DNA from 2 places in the Pediococcus inopinatus genome. Region 2 is predicted to be linked to the other one. Evidence: predicted binding sites of a transcription regulator. Region 2 holds the regulator's gene; the other holds the start of a gene.

Region 1 (12,207 bases), 300 kb from region 2:
ATATTGTTCAGAAGCTTGGTTAGCTTTTTCGTGTAAGTTTTGTAGTGCTTCTGGATGCGTCGTCAGATAACTAATTTGGGTTTGCATTTCCCCTACATCCTTTGCAGAAGCATAGTAGTCTTTGATAATGGCCTGATATAGATCAAGGTCCCGCAATAGTACTGGCGTGCCACAACTAAAAGCTTCCAATACAGACATTGGAAATAGTTCATTATAGGAAGGGAGCAAAAATAGATTTGCCACGTTATAGTAATTAACCAATTCACTGCGGTCAATAATCCCTGTAAATTTAAGATTAGCCGGTGGATTGTCCACAACCTTCTTGAGTTCTGCATATCCATCAGTCATTCTTCCAAACGAAAAGCCCCCTGCCCAAATAAATTGGATTTGTGGATTTTGCCCGGCAAGCTTAATAAAGTCTTTGACGCCTTTACGCTCTTGAACTTGACCAATCCCTAAAATTACAAATTTATCCTTATCAAGGTTCATTTGTTTACGCAATGCCAGTTTTTTATCTTGGTCCATCTCATAGAATTCACTTTTATGGACAAAATTTGGAATATAACTAATTTTTTCTTCAGGAATTCCATAAGCTGTTAATTTAGGAATAAAAGTCGGATTGACCACAACAATATGATCCATCCGTTTATAAAACGCAATAATATATTTATAAAAGATCCCTCGAAATGGTTGAGGAATTTTTAGACTGCCATCAATAGTTTCAGGCAAAAAATGGACGTAACCAATTTTTCGACCTCTTCCTGGCATAAAAGTTGATAAATAAAACTGTGGATCAATCGTATGATAGTGACTTATTTCAGACCGACTAAACTTATTAATCTGCACTTGAAAATCTTCTGGAAAATGCGTCTTTAGTAGAGAAATCAGTTCTTCATAGGCACTACCAACCCCTTGGCCTTTTACTTTAGTTGCCGAAGAAAACATATTAATTCGCAAATCTATCCCCCCTTAATCTGAAAAATCCGAACTTTCCTCCCGATCCGCATACAAAACTAACGAATCTTTGTAAAACTCAACAACCTGCTTACCAAAATGGTCCGCAGAAATTTCATACAGCTTTCTTTCCCGAGGTTCTGGATCTTCAAAACTTGCAGGATGGTTCAAATAATTTTCAGCAAAATGAACAAATTGCTCTTCTGTTTCAAACGTAACCCCCAGTGAGGGATCATCCAGCAAACTATCAGTATATGGACCAGTTTTTACAACTATTTTAAGTCCGGCCGCCATTGCCTCTATATAAGTCAATCCTTGTGATTCAGACTCAGATGCCGAAACAAATAAATCTGCCATTTGATAGAAACGATAGACAATATCGTTATCAATCTCGCCCATGAATTTAACATGATCTGCAACTCCCGCGTCCTGTGCTTGTTGTTCAAGCGTTTCACGAGCGGGGCCATCTCCAACGATTAATAACAAGCTATCTGGCACAACCTCTAATATCTTCGGATAAGTTTTAATAACTTCTTGAATATTTTTTTCATATGCTAAACGACTTAAAGAAAGCAGAATTTTGGTGTTTTTAGTGAAACCATATTTTGCCCGCCAATCAACATCCTCATGCTGAGCGTAATGGTTAACGTTCACGCCTGTTGGAATAATCCGAATCGGTGATTTTACGCCATAACCATTAAGTGTTCTAATCACTCGCTCACTTGGCGCAACCACCCCCATCAGATGATAACAGAAGGCCCGCATTGCTTGTTTAACGTGATATGGCCGCAACAAATGACCATTCGCCACGTAATGCAAATAATCCTCGTACATCGTATGATACGTATGCACACAAGGAATATTCAAATTCTTCGCAACAAATTTACCAATCCAGCCTAAAGAGAACTCGGTTTGCGTATGCACAATATCTAAATTCAATTCTTTTGCTACCTGATAGGCTTTAAATAACCCACTTACAGCAATTCTGCGGTCAGTGAAAGAAACAAAGGGAACACTTGTAAAACGGAAAATATTTCTTTCATATACATTCTTATCAACTTTAGGATCCGTAGTAGTAAAAATATACACTTGATGGCCTTGCTTTTCGAGTTGCTCACGCAAAGTCTTAATCGACGTTGCAACTCCGCTTACCTGCGGGTAATACGTGTCCGTAAAAATTCCGATATTCACAAGTATCCTCCTCAAAACGTAAACTTAATTAAGTTCAATTATATTGGTTTCATGCGTGTTATGCAAATAACACTAGCTTTTGGTTCCGCTAATAATTTAAAACCATTCTTCATCTTGTTAAGGTATCTCTGAGTCACTTTACTAAACGGCTTTAGTATAGCAAAAAATCTCTCAGGATATGTATCATCCTAAGAGATTTTAAGTAAAATTAATTTCAGTTATTTAACTGCATCATTAACGAGTTTGATAACATCGTCGTTAGTTTCTGCTTCAGTAACTGCTTTATCGGCTAACTTCTTCATTTCTTTGGTGTCTAAGCGTTTCATCAATGAACGAGTCTTCAAAACTGAAGTTGCACTCATTGAGAATTCATCCAAACCAAGACCCATTAAAATTGGAACAGCTGTTTGATCTCCAGCCATTTCACCACACATACCAGTCCATTTACCTTCTGCATGAGAAGCATCAATTGTACGTTTGATTAAACGTAACAATGATGGATTATATGGTTGATATAGGTATGAAACTTTTTCGTTACCACGATCAGCAGCAAATGAATACTGAATCAAATCGTTGGTACCAATACTGAAGAAGTCAACATACTTAGCTAACTTATCTGCAATAATTGCAGCAGCTGGGATTTCCATCATCATACCAACTTGGATTTCATCACCGATCTTAGTACCAGCTTTAACCATCTTTTGTTTTTCATCTTCAAAGATAGCTTTAGCTTTCTTAAATTCAGCAACGGTTGCGATCATTGGGAACATGATAGCAAGCTTTCCGTATGCAGAAGCCCGCAATAATGCGCGTAACTGGGTACGGAACAAGTCCGTACGATCAAGACTGATCCGAATTGCTCGGTAGCCCAAGAATGGGTTCATTTCTTCTGGAAGTGGCAAGTATGGTAACTGCTTGTCTCCACCAATATCCATTGTCCGAACAACAACTTGTTTGCCCTTCATGCCTTCAACAACGGCTTTGTATGCCTTAAACTGATCATCTTCACTTGGAAGCTCACTGGCATCCATGTATAAGAATTCAGAACGGAACAAGCCGACTGCTTCAGCACCATTATCGACAACTCCCTTAATATCATCTGGAGTACCAATATTAGCTGCTAAATCAAAGTGAACGCCATCTTTTGACAAAGTCTTTTCGTCACGAAGTTTGTCCCATTCAGCTTTTTGTGCCAAGAATCCTTTTTGCATAAGTTCATACTTAGAAACTTGGTCAGCATCAGGTTCAACAATTGCGATACCGTGAATTCCGTCAATAACGACATTTTCTCCGGATTTAATTTCTGTTGTAGCTTTTTCACTACCAACAACTGCAGGAATCTCAAGTGTTCGAGACATAATTGCTGAATGTGAAGTTCTTCCACCAATATCAGTAATAAAGCCTTTGACATACTTGCGATCCAATTGTGCAGTATCACTTGGAGTCAAATCGTGCGCTACAATAACCACTTCAGAGTTAATCAGGGCTGGATTTGGCAATTCAACACCTAATAAATGACTCATTACACGTTTTGTGACGTCACGGATATCTCCGGCACGTTCTTGCATGTATTGGTTATCAGTCATAGCTTCAAATGTTTCAATAAAACCATCTGTTACATCTTTTAATGCTTGTTCTGCATTTACAGAATCGTTCTTGATCTTATCTTCAATATTCCCAATTAATTCAGGATCGGAGAGAATCGTAATATGTGCTTCAAAAACCTCGGCTTCATCCTCTCCAAGATTCTCGGAAGCCTTACTTTTAATTAACTCTAATTCTGATTTAGATGCGTCCAAAGCGGCACTAAGTCGTTTGATTTCAGCATCTGGATCATCAATTGTTTTCTTATCAAATGACAGATCAGGGTCGACAAGCATGTATGCTTTCGCAATTGCAACACCATCACTGGCAGCAATTCCCTTCAATTCTTTTGTCATTAGTCAGAAAGTCCTTCCTTTTTCATTGTATCTGCGAGTGCTTCAATTGCTTCTTTTTCGTCGTCGCCATCGGCAGAAACTGTTACATCAGCATTCTGACCAACACCTAATGACATTACACCCATAATAGACTTCAAATTAACTGATTTGTCTTTGTAAGTTAACTTAACGTCTGCGTTAAATTTGCTAGCTGCCTGTACTAATAAAGTAGCTGGACGAGCATGAATACCTGTTTCTGCAATAATATGAAAGTCGCGTGTTTCCATTATAAATCGATCTCCTTTAATATATATATAATTTGGTAAGGGCTTTCTTTTAATAGTAAAAAATAAATAACCATTTATTCTACTAACAAATAATCAGCCTTTCCCATTGATTTTAGCAATTTCTCTAAATTATTACAAGCCCTTTCACGAAATTAAAAGAAAATTAAGATTTACCGTTTTCATCACTTTCAAAATGGTAAACCACTTTTCCGTTTCTCTGAGCTTGACCAATAATTCTTTTTCGTTGCTCATACTTCATATAAATAGGTTGAAAATCGGGAAACTCATCCGATTCAACTATTAATTCCTTGATGCTTCCCTGACGCAGCTGCTCTAATAAATTTGAAAAGTCGCGTGCCATTTAATCACCTACCCTTTTTTGGATAATTTTAGTTTAGTTGATTTCATAAAAAAGTTCAAACATTGGCACTCTAATTACGAAAGTGCTAATATAACTTTGTGACCATTGCATTGGCTGATTATCCGATTCTAGCAGGCTAAATTTTAGAAAACAAATTGCTTGCACAAATTAGTATGCGAGGTATAATGTGTTCATGGTCAAAGTTGGTCAAACTTTTTAAGCTTTGATTTTTCGAAAGGAGACGGCAAGATGCTTTGTCAAAATTGTCATAAAAATGAAGCAACGATTCATCTGCACGTTAATGTGAACGGACAACAGCGTCAGATTGATCTTTGTCAAAATTGCTATCAACTTCTAAAACAACAAGAAGGCAATAATTTTGGAAATGGAGGTGCTACGAATATGGCACAAGACCCATTTGGATTTGGAAATCTAGACGACATTTTCCGTGCTATGCAAAATGGTAATGTTGAAAATGCGCAAAACTTTAGTCAACAGGTTCCCCCTACTCAACCTAGTGGCCCCACTGATAATAATGGTGGTCGCCAAAATGGCCAAGGTGGTCTGTTAGCTCAGTACGGCTTAAATCTGACTGATCTAGCAAAACAAGGGAAAATTGATCCTGTTATTGGACGCGATACAGAAATTTCAAGGGTTATTGAAATACTGAACCGTCGTACCAAAAACAATCCAGTTTTAATTGGTGAAGCCGGTGTTGGTAAAACAGCAGTTGTTGAAGGCCTAGCTGAAAAGATTGTGGCTGGTGATGTTCCTCAAAAATTAATTAACAAACAAATTATTCGTTTAGACGTTGTTTCACTTGTTCAAGGAACTGGAATTAGAGGACAGTTTGAACAACGAATGCAACAACTTATGAAAGAAGTTCAAAAAAATAAGGACGCCATCGTCTTTATTGATGAAATTCATGAAATTGTTGGTGCTGGTAACGCTGAAGGTGGCATGGACGCAGGTAACGTTTTGAAACCCGCTCTTGCCCGTGGCGATTTCCAACTTGTTGGTGCAACAACTTTAAATGAATACCGTGATATTGAAAAAGATGCTGCTCTTGCCCGTCGTTTGCAACCTGTTCAAGTCGACGAACCTAGTGTGGAAGCATCCATCAAGATTTTAAAGGGTATTCAAAAGAAATACGAAGATTATCACCATGTTCACTACACAGATAAAGCAATTGAGGCGGCAGCCAAATTGTCAAAACGCTACATTCAGGATCGTTTCTTACCTGATAAGGCAATCGACCTGCTTGATGAAACAGGTTCTAAGAAAAATTTGACAATTAATACGGTTGATCCAAATACTATTCAGCAAAAAATTGATAATGCCGAAAAATACAAGCAAGATGCAACTAAAGCTGAAGATTATGAAAAAGCCGCTTATTATCGTGACCAAATCAATAAATTAGAAAAAACCAAGTCTGGTGCAGCTAACCAAAACGAAATTCCTACTGTAACCGATAAAGATATGGAACAAATTATTGAAGAAAAAACTAGTATCCCGGTTGGTGAACTCCAAAAACGGGAACAAGAGCAGCTTCAAAACCTTGGTAAAGATTTGAACTCCAAAGTTATTGGTCAAAGCGAAGCCGTGAACAAAATTGCTCGAGCAATTCGGCGAAATCGAATTGGGCTAAATGGCACTGGCCGACCAATTGGGTCTTTCTTATTCGTTGGTCCTACCGGAGTTGGTAAAACTGAATTAGCTAAACAATTAGCTAATGAGCTCTTTGGCTCTGAGGATTCAATGATCCGCTTTGACATGAGTGAGTACATGGAACCACATTCAATTTCTAAATTGATTGGTTCCCCTCCTGGCTATGTTGGCTACGAAGAGGCTGGTCAGTTGACCGAACAGGTTCGTCGTCACCCATACAGCTTGATCTTACTTGATGAAGTTGAAAAAGCTCATCCAGATGTCATGCATATGTTCCTTCAAATCCTTGATGATGGTCGTTTGACCGATTCACAAGGTCGCACCGTCAGTTTTAAAGACACGATTATTATCATGACTTCCAACGCCGGAACTGGTGATGTTGAAGCTGATGTCGGATTCGGTGCTGCAGCCAAGGGTGAAACGCATTCCGTTTTGAACAAGTTAGGTAATTACTTCAAACCCGAATTTTTAAACCGGTTTGATGACATTGTCGAATTCAATTCACTCACTAAGGAAAACTTAATGAAAATTGTTGACTTAATGATTGGTGATGTCAATAAAATGTTGGCCGTTCAAGGCTTACACGTGCATGTGACAGAACCAGTTGAAGAGAAGCTAGTCGAATTAGGTTACAATCCAAAAATGGGTGCTCGTCCTTTGCGACGTGTCATTCAAGAGCAAATTGAAGATCGCATTGCGGATTACTATCTTGATCATGCGGATGCAAAAAATCTTGTGGCAAAAATTGCCGATGGTGAGATTACCTTATCCACTGAAGATCTCGCTCCCGCAAAAAAAGCATCATCTTCTAAATCTTAATAGTTAAGTTTTAAAAACCAAGTCCCTGGTGACTTGGTTTTTTTGTATCTAAAAAGGAGCCCATATCTGGTTTTATAACCAATGATATAGGCTCCTTTAATTTACTTTGATGAAGATGACGATGAAGCTGATGAACTCGAGCTAGAGCCTGAACTGGAACTGCTGCTGCTATCATCACTACTGCTACTTGAACTTTCACTCTTTAATTCGGGTGCATCAGTTTTGTAGAGATCCTCCGTTGACTTTCCGTCATTTTCTTTTAATAGACTGGTTGGTGTCTTCGTCTGTGCTTCGCTCAATTCTTTCAATGCCGCCGATTTTTTATAATTAAAATCTGATTTGTCGACCTTTTTAAACCAGCTTTGTTTTGAGAATCGGAGTAAATCACCGTTAATAACGGAATCGGATAACGATAATTCCTGATTGACATACTTTTGAATTTTAGCGACTTCTTTTTTCTCAGTATCCGTTTCATCTGTAATCTGTTGTCCCGTCTTAGTCAGATACAGATCGCCCCCATACTTAGTGTACTTCGGCGAAACAAAGTCTCCATCCCTAAAGGAAACAATTTGATTACGATCCTTTGAAAGGAGATCTTGACCAAACTGAATGGCCCCAGAAACATTAATTCCCATCAGGTTTTCTAACGTTGGCATAACATCAATCTCACCACCATAGGTATGATTGATGCCACCCTTTAGTCCATCCATGTGAATCATGAAAGGCACTTTCTGGAACATAGCTAAATTGTAATTATCAATTTGTTTTAGGCCTAAAATTTTCGCAATAGCTGCTTTATGGTTATTTGAAATTCCGTAATGATCACCATAGAGAACTAGCATGCTCTTCTTGTCCAATCCGGATTTCTTCAGATAACTTAAGAGTTCACCAATTGATTGGTCCAAATAATGTGCGGTTTGCACATAAGGATCAACCGTTGGATCGCCGGTATCCCAAGCCTTTATAGAAGCATCTTTCTTGGCAATCAAGTAAGGATAATGGTTTGAAACAGTGATGAGCTTGGCATAAAACGGTTGAGGTAACTGCTGAATATACTTAACAGTATCTTTCAAGAAGAGTTTATCCTTCATCCCGTAACCACTGACATATCCAGGTTTGATCTTGTAATATTCCTTACTAAAGAAATATTGGTAACCAAAAGACTTATAGGCATTATCACGATTCCAGAAACTTGGAACATCCCCATGGAATGAAGCCGTCGAGTAGCCATTTTGATCTAAAATGGCTGGCATACTCTGGAACGTATTGCTTGTCCCATCCATAACCATTGCTGATCCTTCTGCTAAACCAAATAGTGAGTTTTCCAGCATCATTTCAGCATCGGCCGTTTTCCCCTGGCCGACTTGATTAAAGAAATTATCAAAACTAAGCGTATCGTCTTCGTGATATAACTTATTTAAGTTCGGCGTAATTTCTTGGCCATCCCACTTTTTATCAATCACAAATTGTTGCAAACTTTCCAAATGAATGACAAAGACATTTTTCCCCTTTGCGACGCCTTTGTACTGGATGTTAGACGAAATGTGATTATCTTTTAAGAATTTTTGAACCGGCTTCAATTGATTGTTAGAAGCTTTCGATTTCTGTTCACTATTTTGATACGTCTTAATCGCATCATACGCTGTGTAGGTTTGGAGGCCTAAATACTTAACGATGTAATTATTATCAAAAGTTCGCGTTAAAAGCCCGGAACGATTGCTATATGCCATCCCCAAGTTTACGCCAAACACCCCAACAGATAAGATGGTGGTGGCTACTGCGTATCGAAATTTAAATGGTGTGGTATCAATTTTAATGAATCGAATCAGTAACAATAGAATCAAAAAGGCAACATCTATGAACACCAAAAAATCAGTGCCACGCATGATTCCCATTAAACTTTTCCCGAGGTTATCTGAAGTGGCACCAGATCCCTTAATCAGATTAAAAGTAATGAAATCTGAAAATTCCCGATAGTACAAAATGTTAGAAAATAACCAAGTCGACAAAATTGCGTCAACTAAAATCATCCACCAATAAGCCCATCGACCTCGAAAATATAACCCAATCCCGAACAGCAACAGCGCCGTCGCAATTGGTGAAATCGCTAAAATTAATTCTTGCATATTGCCTTTGACACCCAAACTGAATTTAGTTTGGTAAGCCATGTAGGATTTAATGCAAAATAGAATAACGGCGAACAAGAAAAATCCAAACCGTGTATTTAATCCACGGCGAATTTTATGCCACGCTTGACTCATAGTTGACCCTCCATTGCACATTCACAATTTTAAATTTAAACGCTAAATAGCATTCATAAACTAAATAAGTATAACTGAAAATCCGTTTTTTTAATAGTCTTATCCCGGGTATCCTTAGAGATTTTAAGGAACTTTAACCATTGTTAGTTAAATAAAAAAGGACAATCTCAACTAAAAAATTGAGTTTGTCCCCCCCCTGTTTACGTAATTTTATAGCTTGGCTGTTAATTTAACTTCCGGATATTTGCCTTTAAACCAGCGTTCTGCGAATTCATTTTCAAATAAGAACAGTGGCTTGTCAGCACGATCCTTCACCAATAAGTTTCGTGAAGATGACATCTTTTCATCTAATTGATCAGACTCAATCCAGCGCGCAATCTTTTTACCCATTGGCTCCATCACGACTTCAGAATGATATTCATTTAACATCCGGAATTGGAAGACTTCGAATTGAAGTTGGCCAACCGCACCTAAAATATAATCACCCGTATTGTAATTTGTGTACAGCTGAACTGCTCCTTCTTGCACCAGTTGTTGAATTCCTTTATGGAATGATTTTTGTTGCATCACATTTTTAGCAGCAACGTGCACAAATAGTTCTGGCGTAAATTGAGGAAGCTTTTCAAACTGAACATCATGCTTCCCGGCATAAATGGTATCACCAATCTGGAAATTTCCCGTATCATATAAGCCAACGATATCACCGGCCACCGCCTTTTCAACCGTATGCCGGGAGTCCGCCATAAATTGGGTGGAGTTTGACAAACGAAGAACTTTTCCCGTTCGCTGCAACGTCACATCCATTCCGCGGTCAAACTCACCCGAACAAATTCGTACAAAGGCAATGCGATCCCGGTGGTTAGGATTCATATTAGCCTGAATCTTAAAGATAAATCCAGAAAACTCTGAATCATTTGGTTTAATAACTTCACCAGCGCGATCTTCGTGTGCAGCAGGTGCTGGTGCGTATTTCAAATAAATATCAAGGAAAGTTTTAACGCCAAAATTAGCTAAAGCCGAACCGAAGAAAACGGGGGTTAAATCTCCCGAGGCAATCTGGTCTTCATCAAATTCATTTCCGGCTTCACTCAATAATTCCATGTCACCTAGCGCGTCTTGATAAGTACTATCTTCTGTTAAAGGATGATCACTTGATAATTTACCGTCTTTATCCAAAGGCAAATATTGATTACCATCTGCATCTTTGCGATATAAAACGATTCTCTCATTGTAACGATCGTATAATCCTTGGAGACCCTTACCCATCCCGATTGGCCAGTTCATTGGGTAAGCATTGATTCCCAAAACTTCTTCAAGTTCATTGACCAAATCTAAAGGTTCGCGACCATCACGATCCAATTTATTCATAAAAGTAAAAATGGGGATTCCCCGCATTTTACAAATTTGGAATAATTTCTTAGTTTGGGGCTCAATTCCTTTTGCAGAATCAATAACCATCACGGCAGAATCCACCGCCATCAGTGTTCGATACGTATCTTCAGAGAAATCCTCATGTCCAGGGGTATCCAAAATGTTAATTCGTTTGTCACCGTAATCAAATTGCATAACCGAACTTGTAACCGAAATGCCCCGCTTCTTTTCGATTTCCATCCAATCAGACTTGGCAAAACTACCTGATTTACGAGCCTTTACCGTTCCAGCCTCGCGCACAACGCCACCAAACAATAATAACTGTTCCGTGATCGTTGTTTTACCAGCATCCGGGTGAGAAATAATGGCAAATGTTCGCCGTTTGGCAACTGCCTGATCTATTTTTGTTTCGCTCATAACTAATTTCCTACTTCCTAATTGCATTCACAATATAATTTACTACTTTTATCCGGATAATACATCCCAAATTAAGAATAACGTATTTTTTACAAAAAGTGCGCTGATTCGACTTCAATTTGGCTATTTTCTTACTAGTTTATAACTAATAAAAAAACTGAGGATTTGCCCCAGCTCCGTTTTATATTTATTTTTGTGGTTCGTCTTTACCGCCAAGACCCAAATCACGTTTGATCTTGGTAGTAGAAATGCCTTCTGTTCGGGGAAGATAGACAACTTCACAGTAGTCTTTTAAGAAATCAAACTTACCCTTCCAGTCATCCCCCATGACAAAGGTGTCAATATGACGTTCTTCAACATCCTTGATTTTTTGATCCCAACCTTTTTCAGGAATAACTTCATCCACATAACGGATAGCTTCCAAAATATACTTACGATCTTCATAGCTTGTGTAAGCTTTTTTGCCCTTTAAGGCGTTAAACTCATCCGTTGATACACACACTGTCAAATGGTCACCCAGTGCTTTAGCTCGCTTTAGCAAACGAATATGTCCCTTATGAATTAGATCAAAAGTGCCATAAGTAATTACCTTTTTCAATGTTCATTCTCCTAAGAATAATATTAAATACTTCATAATACTACCACATGTATAGCGCCCGATTCCAGTAAAATAGGAATTAATTAACAGGGATCCTCGTTGCTTTTGCTTGTTTAGTCCAGCCTCACTCGTCGCTATTCAAAATCCAAATGTGGTAAATAAACTCAACTAGGACTTTTACCACCGCATACGCAGGGATTGCTAAAATCATCCCTGGAATTCCGGCAATTTTACCAGCTGCTAGCAATAAGATAATAATCGTAAGTGGGTGCACCTGTAAACTACGTCCAATAATATTGGGATAGATCAAGTTTCCATCTACTTGCTGGACAATCAAGACAACGACCACGACCCATACGAC
Region 2 (12,207 bases):
AGACAAGCCTTCGCCTGCGGAACTAGAGGGACAATAATCTCGGCCAAAATATTGGCCACGACAATATCAGCTTGGGCTTGAATACCTGCCAATAAATCATTTGTTCCCAGTTGAACATTTTTCACATCCGGATTCAACTTTAAATTTTCTACTGCTGAATTAACGGCAACCTGATCAAGGTCATAAGCTTTAATTTCACTTGCTCCCATTTTGCTCGCAGCAATACTTAAAACTCCTGAACCTGTTCCCACGTCAATTACCTTTTCACCACCGCGTAGATACATCTCTAGAGCCTGCAAACATAACTGGGTAGTCGGGTGGGTTCCTGTTCCAAATGCCATTCCAGGATCTAACTTTAAGATTTTTTCTTCAGGAGAAGTTTTTTGATAGCTTTCCCAACTGGGCACCACCGTCAAATAGCGAGTTACTCTAACTGGATGATAATATTTCTCCCATTCGGTTTGCCATTCGGTTTCTTCTAGTGGCTTTTGAATAACTTTCCCAGATCCAGGATTTAGACCAAATTTTTTTAAAGCTAATACTTGAGATTCAATTTTAGAGACTAATGCTTTAATATCGCTTGAAGACACATAATAGCCGGTGACCAAGGCCCCATTTTCAATGTGGGGAATATCTTCTAAGTCTAAAATTTCACCGAACTTGCCAGCTCGTAAATTTTTGTAATCATCTGCATCTTCAATTTTAACGCCATCAGATCCAGCATCTTCAAGAATAACACTAACAGCATCCACAGCTTCATTTGTGGTTTGTACGCTTAATTCAGTCCATTTCATTTTCAAAACTCCTTATTTATTCACATTTTTCCAGCCTAGTTGTTTGTAGTCTACATCACGTTTGGGCATTCGTGAAACATATGGATTACCTTTCACGAAATAGCGCAAAGGTTCATTTGTCCATTTTCCTTTATTAGGCACGCCAATTCTGCCACTTTGTCCAATAGCTGTTGGAACTAAAAAATCGTTTAAATCTAACCACAGAGATCCTGTATTTAACAAAGTTCCCTTTAGTGATTTAGGGATTCCGAAAGCTTGCATCAGTTTTCCAGGACCACTCGTTAATTCATAAATAGGTTGAACTGGCCGATTTTTTTGAAAATTCACAAGTCCTTCAACCGGTTGCACCGCTCTAATTAAAACTCCTTGCGGGTCATTTTCACCTTGGGTAATCAGATTAAGGAGTAATTGGGTCCGCATCTGATAAATGTAAATTGTTCCTGCCTCGTGATATAAAGGTTCATTTTTAGGTGTGCGATGACTTTGAAAAGCGTGTGCTGCTTGATCCATTGGTCCGATATATGCTTCATCTTCAACAATATAAGCACTCATTAACCCTGTTGAGTTTTGAAAAACGAGGCGTTTTCCCAACAAATCTTGAGCAATTTCAGAAGTTGGTCTCCCTGATAAAAAAATTTGTGCTTCATCAAAACTAGTTTGCATCTTAATCATCCAATTCATCTGTTAAGTTATTGCTTCCTTTATTTTACAGCTTTGAATTCAGATAAAGCAAAAAGAATTTGAATCAAGGCACCATTCAAATTCTTTCCAGATTAATATGATTAATTCAATTTTTAACTGTAAATAATTTAGTTGAGCTATTTCTTTGCTTGGGTTCTTTTTTCATAGAATTCCCGCTCACTAGCTGCCTTTTGAGGAAGAACTAGATTTAATCCAATTCCTAAAACAGTTGCAACTGCTAAACCAGAAAACCGGTATTGCCCAAGTTTTAAATAAGCATTTCCAATTCCGATAACCAGAATTGCGGATGCAATCATCAAATTTCGTTTGATGTTAAAATCAATTTTTTCATCAATTAGCACTCGTAACCCGTTTGAAGCAATGGTTCCGAACAACAAGAAACTTATACCACCAATTACCGGGGATGGAATGCTTTGAATTAAAGCACTTAATTTCCCAATGAAACTAAAGATAATCGCAAATACGCCTGCTCCGGCCAAAACGTACACACTGTGCACTTTCGTGATGGCTAATACACCGATATTTTCACCATAACTAGTTACTGGAGGTCCACCTACAAGGCCGGCAATAATTGAAGCTGTCCCATCACCAGCTAAGGTATGATTCAATCCAGGGTCAACAAAGAAATTCCGCTTAGTTAGCTTGTTTAGTACCATAATATGTCCCGTATGTTCGGTCATCGTGACAAAGGCGATTGGCGCCAAACTTAAAACTGCGCCCCAATAAAAATGAAAGTGATAAGTTAAAAATGGTACTTGAAATTTAGGAAGTGAGAACCAGGCTGCTGAAGCTACTCCACTAAAATCAACAATTCCCATTAAGGCCGCCACTACATAACCTACAACTATTCCAAGGAGAATTGGGATAAGACTAATAAAGCCCTTCAAATACATGTTAAATCCGATCGTAACCAATAAAGTTATCAGAGCAACGACAAAGTAGCGCCAGTCATACGTTGTTTTCCCAGATGCTAAGGTCCGCATGGTGGCATCTGTTGCCGCAGTTCCTGCCAAAGAAAGCCCAATAACCATCACAATTGGCCCCACAACAATGGGCGGAAGAATTTTATTTATCCAATCAGATCCTACAACGCTGACCATCAAGGCAACAATTAAGTAAACTAAACCGACGGCAACCGTTCCTTGTGCGATTCCAGGATATCCGGTCGTTTTCATCAAAGCGACCATTGGCACGATAAAAGAAAAACTTGATCCCATATATGCCGGAATCTTTCCTTTAGTAATTAATATGTAAATTAAAGTCCCAACTCCGGAACTGAATAAGGCAATTCCAGGATTCAAACCTACTAAAATTGGGACTAACACGGTTGAGCCAAACATTGCGAACATATGTTGAATAGACAGACCTATCCAATGACCTAAAGTTGGCCGATCATGAATGTCTAAGACGACATCATCATTATGAAATTCTTTTTCTTTTGCCATGTAAAACCCTCCTATAATATTAAAACCCCTCTGAGCTATGGGCACACTCAAAGGGGTTTAGAATAAGCGGATTGATTTAACTTTATTCTAGACTACCTTTGAAGTCTCACAGGACATCTTTAAAGGATTTGCTAAAGTTAAGATACACTTAATTTTAGAAAACGTCAAATTTAACGATAGAGAAAAGATTGATTTGTGACGAAAACAGCTAACTAGTTTGTTTTTCCAAACCAGTTAGCTGTTCATTTAACTATTATTTTGTTGTAACTTTTTTCGAAGCTACGCCGTTTCGTTTAGCCGTTGATTGCTCTTTAACATCAACGTGCTTTTTCAAATACTTGATCAACTCAGATTCACGTTTAAAGATACGGGGATGCTGCTGTTTATGCAGCCTTAAATCGATCTCCCTAATCTTAATTCGCCCAGTCCAAGTATGTGTATACTTGATAATTAAACGGTTATTCAATTCTTCTTTTCCAAATTTAAACACATAAACATTTTCAGGGGTCATTAATGGTCTGAAATAACGTTTTTCATATTTATATTTATTGGAGTTCATGAACTGTTTCGTTCGCTTTAAAATAATAACACCTCCAAAAAATTGTTCAAAGCGCCTTAATCACGTTCTTGTTAATCATTATATTAAGCTATTATTAGCAAAAAGTAAACCAATTTGATGAGTTTATCTCGCTAACTTTTTCACTAGTATGATATTCATATCCTAATGTTAACGATTTGTAAATGCTAATAGATTTTACTTATTATCATTTTGTTCAGTATCAGTCTGTAAAACTGCCATGAAAGCTTCTTGTGGGATTTCTACTGTTCCAACTGATTTCATCCGTTTTTTTCCACGTTTTTGTTTGTCTAGAAGTTTAGCTCTTCGATCAGGATCACCAGTATGAATCTTGGAGGTCACATCTTTTCGATATGCTTTAATGTTAGTCCGAGAAATTATCTTAACTCCAATTGCAGCCTGGATAGGAATCTCAAAATTCTGTCGGGGAATAATTTTCTTCAGCCGACCCGTAATTTCAATTGCCCGCTGTTTAGCAAAATCACGATGGGCAATAAAACTAAGCGCATCAACTTTTTTACTATTCAAAAGAATATCGATTTTAACCAAATCGCTTGGCCGATAGTCTTCCAATTCGTAATCTAGCGATGCATACCCGTGAGTACCAGATTTAAGTTTATCAAAAAAGTCAAAAATAATTTCAGATAACGGTAGATAGTAAACCACATTTACCCGATAGGTATCTAAATAGTCCATCGTATCAAAAACTCCGCGTCGATGTTGGCACAGTTCCATAACTGCTCCCACATAGTCATTAGGCACCATAATTGAGGCCTTAACGAATGGTTCTTTAACATCTTTGATATTTGCAGCATCTGGCATGTCAGATGGATTTTCCACTACTTTTTCTCCACCATCTGTTAACTCTACATGGTACGTTACGGAAGGCGCGGTAGTAATGAGATCTAAATTAAATTCTCGTTCCAAACGTTCCTGAATCACGTCCATGTGTAATAGACCGAGAAATCCACATCGGAAACCAAACCCTAATGCCTGTGATGATTCAGGCTCAAATTCAAGTGCCGCATCATTTAATTGTAGTTTTTCCAAAGCCTCCCGTAAATCGTTGAACTTCGCATTGTCAGTAGGATACAACCCAGCGTATACCATGGGACTCATTTCGCGATAACCATGCAAGGCATCTTTGGCAGGTGATTTACTACTTGTTACCGTATCACCAACTCGTGTATCTTTGATATCTTTGATGCTAGCCGTCAAATAACCCACGTCACCAGACATTAAATAGTCTCGTTTGATAGGTTTAGGTGAGTTAACGCCCACTTCAGTCACTTCGTACTCAGTACCACCATTCATCAATCGAATATGATCTCCAGGCTTAACCATACCATCAAACAGACGGACACTTAAAACAACGCCTCGATAATCATCATATTTAGAATCGAAGATCAAAGCCTTTAATGGTGCATTTAAATCACCATCTGGAGCAGGAACTTTGGCCACAATCTGCTCTAAAAGCTCCGAAATTCCAATTCCCTTTTTTGCGCTCGCTAAAACGGCATCAGAAGCATCAAGTCCAATCACGTCTTCAATTTCTTGACGTACCCGTTCTGGATCTGCAGATGGTAGATCAATTTTATTAATTACAGGGACAATTTCAAGATTATCATCTAAAGCTAAATAGACGTTGGCAAGTGTTTGGGCTTCCACGCCTTGAGCAGCATCCACAACTAAAACTGCTCCTTCACAGGCAGCTAAACTTCTTGAAACTTCATACGAAAAATCAACGTGTCCAGGAGTATCAATTAAATGAAAGATGTATACTTCCCCATTCTTAGCTGTATAGTGAAGTTCTACCGCGTTTAATTTAATTGTGATTCCACGTTCACGTTCAAGATCCATTGAATCTAATAATTGATCTTGCATGTCTCGCTTAGCCACAGTATCTGTTAATTCCAAAATTCGATCAGCCAAAGTTGATTTACCATGATCAATATGGGCAACGATCGAAAAATTTCTAATATGCCGCTGACGATCTTTTAAGTCTTTGTATTCTGGCATTTTATTCCTACTTTCATCTAACTTCATTCATCCTATTATAGCAACGTTTTATGACAATCTCAATTATTGGATTTCTGAAGCCAAACGGTTCACCCAAAATTATATAAACAAAAACACGTCTCACATTAGGAGTCGTGTTTTGAATTTACTATTTAAATTTATCGAAAAAACCTGCTTTACCGCTGCCTGAAACTGTTTCTCCGCTAGCCTTTGCGAATGACCGCATAGCTTCTCGTTGTTCGTGATTCAAGCTCTTAGGGGTTGTGACATTCACAGTAACTTGTTGGTCACCGTTGCCATTGCCACGTAAGCGTGGTGCTCCTTTGCCTCTCAGACGGAAAGTTGTTCCGGTCTGGGTACCAGCAGGAACCTTCATCTTAACATCGCCGTGAACCGTCTTAACGGTAATTTCATCACCAAGAGCAGCCTGTACAAAGGTTATCGGTTGGTCTAAATAAATTTCCGCTCCATCTCGTTTGAAGACTTTACTTGGAGATACTCGGAAAATTATAAATAAATCACCATATCCGCCTTGATTAGTGCCAGCTTCTCCTTGTCCTTGAAGACGCATTTGTTGTCCATCTTCAACACCTGCTGGAACAGTAACTTTAACTTCATGACGTTCGTTTACATGACCCGAACCGGCACAAGTAGGACATTTCTCTTTAATTTCTTTTCCAGTTCCGTGACAAACATCACAGACCTGTTGAGAAACCATTCGACCCAATGGGGTGTTTTGCGTAACTTGAATGTAACCAGCCCCATGACACTTCGAACAAGTCTCAGGGGTAGTTCCTGGTTTAGCTCCGGAACCGTTACACGTCCCACACGTTGCTTCACGATTGTACTTGATGGTTGTTTTTTTACCAAACACACCCTCTTCAAAAGTCAGATCCATTTGATACTGCAGATCTTCTCCTTGTTGAGGCTGGTTAGGTTGAGCACTACGGGTTCGACCGCCTCCGCCACCAAAGAATTGGCTAAAGATATCATCGAAACCGCCACTGTTACCACCGCCAAAGCCACCGAAGTCAGAGGAATTAAAGCCGCCTCCGCCCCCAAATCCGGCGTTTGCATCAGCAGAGCCGTATTGATCATAGCGAGCACGCTTTTGTTCATCATTTAAAACTTCATAAGCTTCATTAACGTCCTTAAACTTTTGCTCTGCGCCAGGTGCCTTATTTAAATCAGGATGGTATTTTTTTGACAGCTTACGGTATGCCTTTTTAATTTCATCGGCAGATGCGTCTTTGGATACTCCCAGGATTTCATAGTAATCTTTATTCTCCGCCATTATGAACCTCCATTTTTATCAATAAACTTAGAATATCATAGACTATATGCAATAAAAAGCCAAAGTCTGTTTTGACTTTGACTTTTTATTAACTATCAAGTAATTAATTACTTGTTTTTGTCTTTGTCAGGATCTACTTCTTCAAAGTCGCCATCAACGGTTCCTTTATCATCTTTTTTATCAGATGCTGCAGAATCATCTTTACCGCCCTTAGCTTTCTCCTGTTCTTGAGCTTGTTGATAGAGTTTAACTGAAAGATCTTGAACAATCTTATTCAAGTCATCTTTCTTAGTCTTCATATCCTCAACGTTATTATCTTTTTGTGCTTTCTTCAAAGCATCTTCAGCATCCTTAGCTTTTTGAATTTCTTCTTTGGATACTTTGCCATCAAGCTCTTTAAGCGTCTTGTCAGTTGTAAAGATTAATTGTTCAACTTCGTTTTTAAGATCAACTTCCTCTTTACGTTTCTCATCAGCATCGGCGTTTTCTTTAGCTTCTTTCATCATCCGATCAATTTCTTCGTCTGAAAGACCCGAAGAACTCTTAATTGTAATCTTCTGATTCTTACCAGTTCCCTTATCGGTTGCGGAAACATTAACAATTCCGTTTTTATCGATATCGAATTTAACTTCGATTTGGGGAACGCCACGAGGTGCCGGTGGAATGTCCGTTAATTGGAATCTTCCAAGTGTTTTGTCATCGGCAGCCATTGGTCGTTCGCCTTGAAGGACGTGAATATCAACAGCTGGTTGACTATCAGCAGCAGTGGAGAATACTTGTGATTTACTTGTTGGAATGGTTGTATTGCGGTCAATCAACTTAGTGAAGACCCCACCCATTGTTTCAATTCCTAATGAAAGTGGTGTGACATCAAGCAAAACGACGTCTTTAACATCACCAGTCAAAACACCACCTTGGACTGCAGCACCAATGGCAACAGCTTCATCAGGGTTAATTGAATGGTTAGGTTCTTTGCCTGTCCAATTCTTAACAGCTTCTTGAACTGCAGGGATTCGAGTTGACCCACCATTAAGGATAACCTCATCAATTTCACTGGTTGAAAGGCCAGCATCACGTAACGCATTATCTACAGGTGTCTTAGTGCGTGCAACAAGGTCTGATGTCATTTGATCAAATTGTGCACGTGTTAAGGTCTTTTCCAAATGTAAAGGACCATTAGCCCCAGCAGAGATAAATGGTAAGCTAATTTGAGCTTCATTTACGCCAGAAAGATCTTTCTTAGCTTTTTCAGCTGCATCCTTCAAACGTTGTAAGGCCATCTTATCTTGAGAAAGGTCAACACCATTGTCCTTCTTGAACTCAGCAACAAGCCAATCGATGATCTTTTGGTCAAAATCATCACCACCAAGATGAGTATCACCATTAGTAGAAAGAACTTGGAAAACACCATCGCCTAATTCAAGAATCGAAACATCAAAAGTTCCTCCACCAAGATCATAAACTAAGACTTTTTCATCTTTATCTTGTTTGTCTAGGCCATAAGCTAACGCGGAAGCTGTTGGTTCGTTAATAATTCGTTCAACATCTAATCCAGCAATCTTACCAGCATCTTTAGTAGCTTGACGTTGAGAATCGTCAAAGTATGCAGGAACGGTAATAACAGCTTTTTCAACTGTGTCACCAAGATAGTCTTCTGCATAATGTTTTAAATATTCAAGAATCATTGCTGAAATTTCTTGAGGTGTGTATGATTTACCGTTTGCTGAAACGGTGTAGCCACTTTCGCCAATATGACGTTTGATGGAAACAATTGTATCAGGATTTGTAATTGCTTGTCGTTTTGCAACTTCCCCAACTTGTGTTTCACCATTCTTAAATGCAACCACTGAAGGTGTAGTACGGTTACCTTCTGGGTTTGTAATAATCTTTGGCTTGTCGCCTTCGAGCACTGCAACTGCAGAATTTGTGGTTCCTAAATCAATTCCAATAATTTTATTGCTTGCCATTTTTATTATCCCTCTTTATATATTTTTTATTGTGCCACGACAACCATTGCTGGTCGTAAAACACGGTCTTTTAACATATAACCTTTTTGTAAAACACTAACAATCTGGTCTGCTTCTTTACCATCTTCAACAGGCACTGTTTGGACTGCTTGATGAATTTGAGGATCAAAGGATTGGCCCTCAGCCTCAATCTCAGTTACGTTATTGTCTTTAAGCGCCTTACTCATATGATCATACACCATCTGGATTCCCTTTTTGAGCTGAACACCGCTCTCATCTGAAACCTCAATGGATAAAGCTCGTTCCAAGTTATCAATAACCGGAAGAATATCTTTGGCTAAATGTTGACCATCATATTTAACTAGGTTAGCCTGCTCTTTTTCGTTGCGCTTTTGAATATTAGCAATTTCAGCCTTAGCACGAATATATTGATCAGTTATAGCATCAACCTTACCAGTTAATTCACTAATCTGCGTTTGTAACTCTTCAATTTGTTTATTTGACTTGCCATGCTTTTTAGCTTTTTTTTCTGATTTAGTTGTTGTTTCTTTGGCTGGTTTAGACTTTTCGTTCGTCTCCTCTGCCGTTTTTTCAGTTTCTTCAACTTTTTTATCTTCAGACACTACATTCACACCTCTCAAATATCATCAATATCGTGGTAATAATCTATTAATCGCTGCGCTAATTCTGTTCGAAACGCACCAACCAATCCAATCATTCTAGAATATGGCATACTAGTCGGGCCTAAGATCGCAATGACACCCTTACCATGCTGATCAACGTCATATGTGGCTGTAATCAGACTATAATTTTTCAACAAATTATTGGTAATTTCATTGCCAATTTGAACCTGGATATTCTGATCAAGTGATCCGCCTAATACATCAGCGAGATCTGTTGACCGTCCCATCAATGAATATAACGACCGAAGCGAACTTACATCAGGCTGCTTTGAAAAATCTAAAAGGTTCAAACGGCCACCAACAAAGAAACGTTCTGTAGCCGATTTCTTCAAAACATCTTCAAAGATATCTAAGAATCCATCTGGAGTTTCTATATATTTTCCGATTTGCATCGGAATATCTGTTTCCAGTCGTTTGAATACCTCACCTAATGTTAATCCCACTAGCTGATCATTAATAATTCGAATTACAGATTCTAACGCCTCTGGGTTAACGCTGCTAGGAACCTTAAACGTGCGATTTTGAACATCACCATTATCAGTAACCAAGATCGCCATCACCCGATGATTCCCAAGCGGAACTAATCGAAAGCCTTCAAGCTTAGCATCCTTAAGCTCCGGTTTCACTGTGAAAGCAGTATAACTAGTCAATTTAGAAAGCATATCTGCAGATTCAGCTACGATATCATCAATCTCTTGAAACTGTTGATTGAATGAAGAACGAATGCGACGTAAATCACTTGATTGAACCTTATCAGGCTTCAACAAATTATCCACATAATAACGGTACCCCTTAATTGAAGGCACCCGTCCAGAAGAAGAATGTGTCTTTTTAAGCAAACCTTTTTCTTCTAATGTTGCCATTTCGTTTCGAATCGTTGCCGAACTAACGTGGATCGGTAATTGACTAACCAATGCTTTTGAGCCAACCGGTTGCCCATCGTCCGTGTATATTTGAACGATTGCTTTTAAAATCAGTAACTCTCTATCTGTCAGCAAAACCATCACCTCTTTTAGCACTTAGTACATTGGAGTGCTAAGACACTATTAAAGATACCAAATGTTTTTCTAAAAGTCAACAATAGTCAAACATTTTTTTGCATTATATAGTCAAATTCGCAAAATACTGCCGAATATTCTTTTCGTCTGCCTTTAATTGATCGATTAATCCCTCTGCACCGTCAAATTTAATTTCACCACGAACATAGTGATACCAATCAACCCGAACCATTTCTCCATAAATCTCCTGGTCAAAATCAAAAATATTAATTTCTAACGTGATTGGACGATGTTCACCAAAAGTAACGTTGCGCCCAACCGATGCCATGCCTAAATACCATTTAGATCCGATTTTGATTCGGACGGCGTAAATCCCGATCCCAGGAATCCTAGCTTTAGGATCGGATAAGATATTAGCAGTTGGAAACCCTAATGTGCGACCACGAGCTTCGCCATGAACCACTAAGCCACTAGTTTGGTAGATGTACCCAAGAAATAGGTTGGCGTGATCTACATCACCTTGTTTTAAATCTGTTCTGATTCGCGTTGAGCTCACTTTTTCACCGTCTAAGAGAAATTCTGGAACAGTCACAATTTCAAATCTGTTTTTAGCATACGTTGATAAATGCGCCATATCGGCAATTTTGCGGGGGCCATAAGTATAATCAAAGCCGGCCACAATCACCTGAGCGCAAAGGTCAACCATATACTGGTCGACAAAATCCTGAGGGGTCAAATTGGCCAGCTTAGATGTAAAACTCACCACATATAGTAAATCTACCCCAAATTTCTGCATTAATTCGGCCTTTCGCTTAACCGAGCTTAAATACAGTGTGCCGTCTAACTCTGGCTTTGGAAACACAACAGACGGGTGGTGATCAAACGTCATAGCTGCAAGAGGTAACTTCCGTTGATCAGCTACTTTTCGAGCCTGTTTCAATACAGCTTGATGTCCTAGATGCACACCACCGAAAAATCCCATTGCCATAACGACTTTATCATCCGTAATTTGGTTAACGTCATACGGATGATGTAAATAAATGATTTTCATACAAATTCTCCTATTCCGTTAGCAGCATAGTTAATGGCCGATATGCTGCCCTTTCTTGATCATATTGATATAAAGCCTGAACTCGATCTGCATGCGTTAAGACAAGCACTGGTTCCGCATCTTTTGGTTGATCAAAATTGCTACGTTTTAAAACTGCCCCATTTTGAACTCTGGTCCATAAGTCTTCATTTAATGCAAAGTGGGGATATTTTTCCAAAGCATGATCTAGCGGTGTTAACAAAGTTTCAATAGTTCCATTTTCAACCGCTTCTTCTAGTTTTGAGAAAGTAATCGTATCTTCAATTTGAAAACCCCCACTTTGAGTTCTCGTTAATTGAGACATAACGGCTGGAACACCAAGTTTTCTCCCCAAATCGACTGCTAGGGTCCGTACATAAGTTCCTTTGCTGCATTGGACTTTAAAATTAATAGTTTGAGTTCCTTTTTGAGGGTCAAATTTGGGATCACCGATCCGCTCAAAGGATTTAATCGTTACTTTTCTTGCCGGCCTGTCTATTTCGATGCCTTCCCGAGCATATTCGTATAATTTTTTTCCGTTAATCTTTATAGCCGAATACATGGGAGGAATTTGCGTTATCTCGCCGGTCAAACTGAACATTGCCTCATCAATTTCACCATCTAAAAAAGCTTGGGTTATTGTTTGTTGTTCGACGATA

The links. The regulator HrcA, encoded in region 2, represses chaperone genes, less so after heat shock. The targets are predictions, from matches to a motif close to TTAGCACTCNNNNNNNNNGAGTGCTAA.
Region 1: a site for HrcA is predicted at 4,775-4,801, ahead of PI20285_RS02995 (ATP-dependent Clp protease ATP-binding subunit). Genes of this name have one in related genera too.

The regions. Positions count from the first base shown of each region.
Region 1 covers NZ_CP019981.1:581,825-594,031, reverse strand. Annotated here, with positions in the region: gene PI20285_RS03020 (glycosyltransferase family 4 protein) at 1-945, opposite strand, end outside; gene PI20285_RS03015 (glycosyltransferase family 4 protein) at 970-2,145, opposite strand; gene ptsP (phosphoenolpyruvate--protein phosphotransferase) at 2,364-4,085, opposite strand; gene PI20285_RS03005 (phosphocarrier protein HPr) at 4,085-4,351, opposite strand; gene PI20285_RS03000 (hypothetical protein) at 4,515-4,712, opposite strand; gene PI20285_RS02995 (ATP-dependent Clp protease ATP-binding subunit) at 4,962-7,199, shown strand; gene PI20285_RS02990 (LTA synthase family protein) at 7,301-9,460, opposite strand; gene PI20285_RS02985 (peptide chain release factor 3) at 9,671-11,248, opposite strand; gene tagD (glycerol-3-phosphate cytidylyltransferase) at 11,436-11,846, opposite strand; gene PI20285_RS02975 (AI-2E family transporter) at 11,971-12,207, opposite strand, start outside.
Region 2 covers NZ_CP019981.1:885,027-897,233, forward strand. Annotated here, with positions in the region: gene prmA (50S ribosomal protein L11 methyltransferase) at 1-794, opposite strand, end outside; gene PI20285_RS04500 (DNA-3-methyladenine glycosylase) at 807-1,475, opposite strand; gene PI20285_RS04505 (uracil-xanthine permease family protein) at 1,613-2,941, opposite strand; gene PI20285_RS04510 (hypothetical protein) at 3,195-3,500, opposite strand; gene lepA (translation elongation factor 4) at 3,696-5,537, opposite strand; gene dnaJ (molecular chaperone DnaJ) at 5,686-6,831, opposite strand; gene dnaK (molecular chaperone DnaK) at 6,939-8,798, opposite strand; gene grpE (nucleotide exchange factor GrpE) at 8,825-9,421, opposite strand; gene hrcA (heat-inducible transcriptional repressor HrcA) at 9,436-10,485, opposite strand; gene ribF (riboflavin biosynthesis protein RibF) at 10,583-11,530, opposite strand; gene truB (tRNA pseudouridine(55) synthase TruB) at 11,541-12,207, opposite strand, start outside.